DNA from 2 places in the Kitasatospora sp. NBC_01539 genome. Region 2 is predicted to be linked to the other one. Evidence: riboswitches for the same ligand, from Rfam matches in the RefSeq annotation. Region 2 holds a riboswitch; the other holds the start of a gene.
The links. A riboswitch is a leader RNA that binds a small molecule or an ion and turns the genes downstream of it on or off. The one in region 2 is predicted to bind glycine.

Region 1: linked by a shared signal. The riboswitch ahead of gcvP (aminomethyl-transferring glycine dehydrogenase) and the one ahead of gcvT (glycine cleavage system aminomethyltransferase GcvT) in region 2 are both predicted to bind glycine.

What each region holds. Positions count from the first base shown of each region.
Region 1 covers NZ_CP109390.1:6,966,009-6,969,370, reverse strand. The annotation lists gene gcvP (aminomethyl-transferring glycine dehydrogenase) at 1-1,827, opposite strand, end outside; glycine riboswitch at 2,051-2,154, opposite strand; gene OG335_RS30200 (DUF2382 domain-containing protein) at 2,405-3,362, shown strand, end outside.
Region 2 covers NZ_CP109390.1:3,397,467-3,400,828, reverse strand. The annotation lists gene glyA (serine hydroxymethyltransferase) at 1-310, opposite strand, end outside; gene gcvH (glycine cleavage system protein GcvH) at 398-775, opposite strand; gene gcvT (glycine cleavage system aminomethyltransferase GcvT) at 855-1,973, opposite strand; glycine riboswitch at 2,127-2,228, opposite strand; gene OG335_RS14435 (enhanced serine sensitivity protein SseB C-terminal domain-containing protein) at 2,347-3,141, shown strand; gene OG335_RS14430 (enhanced serine sensitivity protein SseB C-terminal domain-containing protein) at 3,290-3,362, shown strand, end outside.

The DNA.
Region 1 (3,362 bases), 3.6 Mb from region 2:
CGCGGAGGCGGCGTTGGTGCCGTGCGCGGAGGAGGGGATGAGGCAGACGTCACGCCCGCCGTCGCCGTTCGCCAGGTGGTAGGCGCGGACGGCCAGCAGGCCGGCGAGCTCGCCCTGGGAGCCGGCGTTCGGCTGGATCGACACGGCGTCGTAGCCGGTCACCTCGACGAGCTGCTGCTCCAGGCCATGGATCAGGCTGAGGTAGCCCTGCACCTGGTCGGCCGGGGCGAACGGGTGCAGCTGGCCGAACTCCGGCCAGGTCACCGGCTCCATCTCGGTGGTCGCGTTGAGCTTCATGGTGCAGGAGCCGAGCGGGATCATGCCGCGGTCCAGCGCGTAGTCGCGGTCCGACAGGCGGCGCAGGTAGCGCAGCATGGCGGTCTCCGAGCGGTGGCTGTGGAAGACCGGGTGGGTGAGGTACTCGTCCTCGCGCAGCAGCGCGGCGGGCAGCGTGTCGGCGGTCTCGGCCAGCTCGGTGCCGGTGACGCCGAACGCGCCGAGGACGGCGGTCAGGTGCTCGCGGGTGGTGGTCTCGTCGCAGGAGGCGGAGACGGTGTCGGCGTCCACCCGGTACAGGTTGACGCCGGCCGCGCGGGCCGCCCCGACGACCGCGTCGGCGCGCTGCGGCACCCGGGCGGTGACGGTGTCGAAGAACGCCCCGTGCACGACCTCGACCCCGCCGGCCCGCAGGCCCTCGGCGAGCGCCGCGGCGTAGCGGTGGGTGCGGCGGGCGATGTCCGCGAGGCCGTCCGGGCCGTGGTAGACGGCGTACATGGAGGCCATCACGGCGAGCAGCACCTGGGCGGTGCAGATGTTGCTGGTGGCCTTCTCGCGGCGGATGTGCTGCTCGCGGGTCTGCAGCGCGAGGCGGTAGGCGCGGGTGCCGTCGGCGTCGACGGAGACGCCGACGAGGCGGCCGGGCAGGTTGCGGGCGTACTCGGCGCGCACGGCGAGGTAGCCGGCGTGCGGGCCGCCGAAGCCCATCGGCACGCCGAAGCGCTGCGAGGTGCCGCACGCGATGTCGGCGCCGAGCTCGCCGGGCGACTTCAGGAGGGTGAGGGCCAGCAGGTCGGCCGCGACGGCGACGACCGCGCCGAGGCCGTGCGCCTGCTCGATGACGGGGGCGAGGTCGCGGACCGCGCCGGAGGCGCCCGGGTACTGGAGCAGCACGCCGAAGACGCCGCGCTCGGCGATCTCCGCGGGAATGCCTCCCGACAGGTCGGCGACGACGACCTCGACGCCGGTCGGCACGGCGCGGGTCTCGATCACCGCGACGGTCTGCGGCAGGGTGTCGGCGTCGACCAGGAAGACGCCGCCCTTGACCTTGGTGACGCGCCGGGCCAGCGCCATCGCCTCGGCGGCGGCGGTGCCCTCGTCGAGGAGGGAGGAGCCGGAGGTGGCCAGGCCCGTCAGGTCGGAGACGACGGTCTGGAAGTTGAGCAGCGCCTCCAGGCGGCCCTGCGAGATCTCCGGCTGGTACGGCGTGTAGGCGGTGTACCAGGCGGGGCTCTCCAGCACGTTGCGCAGGATCACCGGCGGCGTGAAGGTGCCGTAGTAGCCCAGGCCGATCATCGAGGTGAGGACCTCGTTGCGGTCGGCCAGGTCGCGCAGCTCCGCGAGCACCTGGGCCTCGCTGCGGCCGGCGGGCAGGCCGAGCGCCTCCAGGCTGCGGATGGCCTCGGGCACGGCCGCGTCGGAGAGCTCGTCCAGGGAGGCGTAGCCCACGTGGGCCAGCATCTTCTCCTGAGCGGCGGCGTCGGGGCCGATGTGGCGGGTCTCGAACGGACTGGCCTGCTCGAGCTCGGTGAGGTTCGGCTGGGCGTTCATGGGGGTCGAGGCCTCCTGGTCACGGACCGGCGGGGGTGCGCACGCCGGTCGGCCGCCATGGGGAGCCGGAGACGTACGAACCCGTCAGGCCTCCCCCTCTGTCATCGGTACCTGAGAGCTTCGCCGCATCGGTGCCCGGAGGCATCCTGTCGACTTGCACCGTCGGTGAGAGTGGTGCCGGCGGCTCCTGCGCCATCGGCCCTGCCCTGCTTTCCAGAGTGACCTATCCCACGCGGTACGGATGCCTGAGAGATTCCGGGGAGGAGTTGCTCCTTCGGCGCCCCTTTCCCAGCTCAGCGGGGTCGGGGACTCTCCCGCGCGGGCTCGGCGGTCGCCGCCCAGGATACCAGCGGGAGGGCCGTGGATCACGGCCGCTGTGACGGCCGTCGCACGGGCCTCCGCCGGGGCGGCCGCCCGGACGGCTGTCCGCCGGACGGATCAACCGCCGCCCGGACGGCCCTCTCCGGCTCGCGGGTGTCCGGTTCATGCCGTTTCGTGTGAGATGGCGTCTGGCCAGCTCCTCCAGCCGTCCCCACAACCGAGCGCCACAGGAGCAGTTGCACTGGAGGAGAACAGCGTGCAGACCGATATCGATCCGCGAGACCTGATCGGACACAAGGCGGTCGACCGGAACGGTGACAAGATCGGCACGGTTGACGAGGTGTACCTCGACGACGCGACCGGTGAGCCCGAGTGGGCCGCGGTCCGCACCGGCATCTTCGGCAGGGACGCCTTCGTCCCGCTGACGACCAGCGAGTTCTCCGGCGAGGAGCTCAAGGTCCCGTACGACAAGTCCCTGATCAAGGAGTCCCCGGACTTCGGGGTGGGCCAGCACCTCTCACCGGCCCAGGAGCTCCAGCTCTACCGCTACTACGGCCTCGACACCTCGGGCCCCGGCCGCCCGACCGCACCGGCGGCCGGTGCCGCGGCGCCCGCGGACGCCGACTTCGGCGCGGTGCCCGTCGCGGCCGGCGAAGCGGTGCGCACCGGCCCGGCCGCGGACGCGCACGAGCGGGCCCGGCGGGCCGGCCGGGACGGCGGGCACACCGACCGCCACGACCGCCACGACCGCGGCGACGGTGAGCGGGCGGCGACGGCACCGGCTCCTCCGGCGGTGTCGAACAACGTCCGCCACCTGGTGCAGCCGCCCGCGGCGCAGCACGGCCCGTCGGCGGCGCAGCTCGCACCGAAGCAGGCCGCCGAGGCGGGGCCGAGCGGCCCGGTGGAGATCACCTGCCGCGAGGAGCGCCTCGACATCAGCACGGAGTGGCACGTGCTGGGCACCGCGCGGCTGCGCAAGTACGTGACGTCGGAGGCCGTCGAGCGGCGGGTGCCGGTGGTGCGCGAGCGCGTCCGGGTGGAGCGGGTGCCGGTCGGCGACGCCGAGCGGGCCGCGCTGAGCGAGCAGGAGATCGCCGAGGCCATGGAGGAGGTGACGCTCCGGGAGGAGCGTCCGGTGGTCCGCAAGTACCTGGCGCCGATCGAGCGCGTCCGCCTGGTGGTCGAGCGCTACACCGAGGAGGAGCTCGTCCGCG
Region 2 (3,362 bases):
CGGCGTTGGCCTGCGCGCCGGAGTGCGGCTGCACGTTGGCGTGCTCGGCGCCGAACAGCGCCTTCACCCGGTCGATCGCGATCTGCTCGGCGACGTCGACGTGCTCGCAGCCGCCGTAGTAGCGCTTGCCGGGGTAGCCCTCGGCGTACTTGTTGGTCAGGACCGAGCCCTGGGCCTCCATGACCGCCACTGGGGCGAAGTTCTCGGAGGCGATCATTTCGAGGGTGGTCTGCTGGCGGTGCAGCTCGGCGTCGACCGCGGCCGCGATCTCCGGGTCGAGCGCGTGCAGGGACTGGTTGAGAACCGTCATGAGGTGGGGTCTCCCCGTGGGCGGAGCGGGCTGGGGCCAGGGTGGGGCGGCTGCTGCGCTGCGGCCGCCCCCGGGGTGGAGCGGCGGTCAGACGCCGGTGGTGAAGGCGGTGTACGCGTCGGCGTCGAGCAGTTCGTCGGTCGCCTCGACGCGGACCTTGAACAGCCACGCCTCGCCGAACGGGTCGCCGTTGACCAGCGCCGGGTCGTCGACGACGCCCTCGTTGATCTCGGTGACCTCGCCGGTGGCGGGCGAGTACAGGTCGCTGACCGACTTGGTGGACTCGAGCTCGCCACAGGTCTCGCCCGCGGTCACCGTGTCGCCGACGGCGGGGAGCTGGACGTAGACGATGTCACCGAGGGCGTCGGCGGCGTGCTTGGTGATGCCGACCGTCGAGACACCGTCCTCGGCGGCCGTCAGCCACTCGTGCTCCTTGGTGTACTGCAGGTGCGTGGGGTTGCTCATGGCGTCATTCTCCAGGATCGCAAGAGGGTAGGGCGGAGCCGTCCGCTGAGCGGACCGGGCTGTGGGGCGGGGAACGGGCTCAGCGGGCGCGCTTGTAGAACGGCAGCGCCACGACCTCGACCGGCTCGGGCCGGCCGCGGACGTCCACCGCCACGGCCGAGCCGGGCTCGGCGTGCGCGGCGTCCACGTACGCGATCGCGATCGGCTTCCCGAGGGTGGGGGAGGGCGCGCCGGAGGTGATCCGGCCGATCACGGCGCCGTCCGCGTCGACCACCGCGTACTCGGCGCGCGGCACCCGCCTGCCCTCGGAGACCAGGCCGACGAGCCTGCGCGGCGGGGCGGACTCCGCCTCGGCGGCGGCCTGCTCCAGCGCCTTGCGGCCGACGAACGCGCCGTCGTTGGTGGTCTTGTCGAAGCGCACCACCCGGCCCAGGCCCGCGTCGAACGGCGTCAGGTCGGTCGACAGCTCGTGCCCGTACAGCGGCATGCCGGCCTCCAGGCGCAGCGTGTCGCGGCAGGACAGGCCGCACGGCACCAGGCCCTTGTCCGTGCCGGCGCCGGTGAGGGCCTGCCACAGGTGCTCGGCGTCGGCGGGGGCGCAGAAGACCTCGAAGCCGTCCTCGCCGGTGTAGCCGGTGCGGGCCAGCCACACCTCGCGGCCGGCGACGGTGGCGGGCAGCAGCGCGTAGTACTTGAGGCCCGGCAGGTCGGCGTCGGTGACGGAGCCCAGGATGCCGTTCGCCTCCGGGCCCTGCACGGCGATCAGCGCGTACGCGTCGCGGTCGTCGCGGACGGTCGCGTCGAAGCCCGCGGCGCGCTCGGTCAGGGCGTCGAGCACGACCTGCGCGTTGGAGGCGTTGGCGACCACCAGGTACGCGTCCTCGGCGGTGCGGTAGACGATCAGGTCGTCGAGGATGCCGCCGTCCTCGCGGCAGATCATGGTGTAGCGGGCGCGCAGCACGCCGAGGGCGGAGATGAAGCCGACCAGCGCGTGGTCGAGCAGCTCGCCGGCCTGCGGGCCGCTGACGGTGATCTCGCCCATGTGCGACAGGTCGAACAGGCCGGCCTTCGTGCGGACCGCGAGGTGCTCCTCGCGCTCGCTGCCGTAGCGCAGCGGCATGTCCCAGCCCGCGAAGTCGGTCATGGTCGCGCCGAGCGAACGGTGCAGCGCGTCGAGGGCGGTGTGGCGGAGGGACATGACGGCAGGACTCCTAGGCTGCTGAAGGGCATGCTGGGGTGGAGTCTCCCCGTCTGTCGTCAACAACCTGAGAGCTTCACCGCCTCCTTACAGGATGGCGGCTTGCACCGTGGGTGGGCGCACGGCGCGGCCGTGTCCACTTTCCAGATGTGCCTCGCCCGTGCGGTATCTGTGCCTGAGAGATTCCGGGGAGGACTTGCTCCTTCGGCGCCGGCCACACCCCAGGGGCGTTCCGGACTCTCCCGCGCGGGTTCGAGCGGCCTGTATGAAGTTGGTGGTGTCGAGCGCGCTCATCATGGCATGCCGCCGGGCCTGATGGGAGAGGGGGGCGGCCCGCTAGGCTCTGTGCAGGGGTCGATCGAAGGGGCGGTTCATGGGGTATCCGGCGGGCGAGGCACAGGCGTGGGCCGCACCCGGCACGGCGCCGGAGGGCGGCAGCTGGCCGTCCAACGAACTGGAGCAGGTGCTCACCGCGGCGCTCGGCGACCCCGGCGCGACCCCCCGCGTGGTGGAGGTGCTCGCCCGCAGCCAGGTGTGGATCCCGCTGCCGGCCGGTGCCGACCCGCAGGGCGCCTCGCTCGACCTGCCGACGATCGAGCTGGCCGGCACGCCGTACGTGCCGGTGTTCTCCTCGCAGGAGCAGTTCCTCCGGCACGCGCCCGGCATGGCGTTCGCGATCGCCCCGGTGTGGGAGTTCGCCCGCGGCCTGCCGCCGGGCATCGGCATCGCGGTCAACCCCGAGGCGCCGGTCGGCATCCCGGTGCCGCCGGAGGGCGTCGGCGAGCTGCGCCGCGGCCCGCGCGACGAGCGCTGGGCCGCCGAGCCGCTCTCCGAGGGCGCCGCCGTCGCGCTGCGCGAGCCCGAGCCGCACCAGGAGCCGTACGCGTTCCTGGCCGCCGCGACCACCGAACTCGCCTCGCTGCGCGGGGTGCTGACGGCCCGGCGGACCCTCGCCCGGGTCGAGGCCGACCCCGTGCAGCTCTACGTCGGCGTGCAGCTCGACCCCGCCGGGCCGGCCGATCCGGGAGCCGTCAACGAGGCGCTGGGCCGTGCGCTCGCAACCGCGCCGCCCGCCTGGGGCGTCCACCTGGTGCTGCTGGACATGGTCGACGACCCGGTGGTCGAGTGGCTGCTCACCCGGGTCGCCCCCTTCTACGTGCGCGGGTGAGCGACCCGGCCGGGAGACCGTGCAGGGGTGTGCGGCATGACGCGTGTCCGCCCCGCGCAATAGGGTGCTCCCCGGGAGTCCGGACGAACGGCGGAACACGCGACAAGACGGGGCACGGCGACGTGAGCGAGCGGAGCGAGGCGGGCGCATGAGCGCGGGAGCGGCAGACGGCGGGCCGGGCCGGTGGGGCCAGGCACCCGTGGCGCGCCCCGGCGGCGACC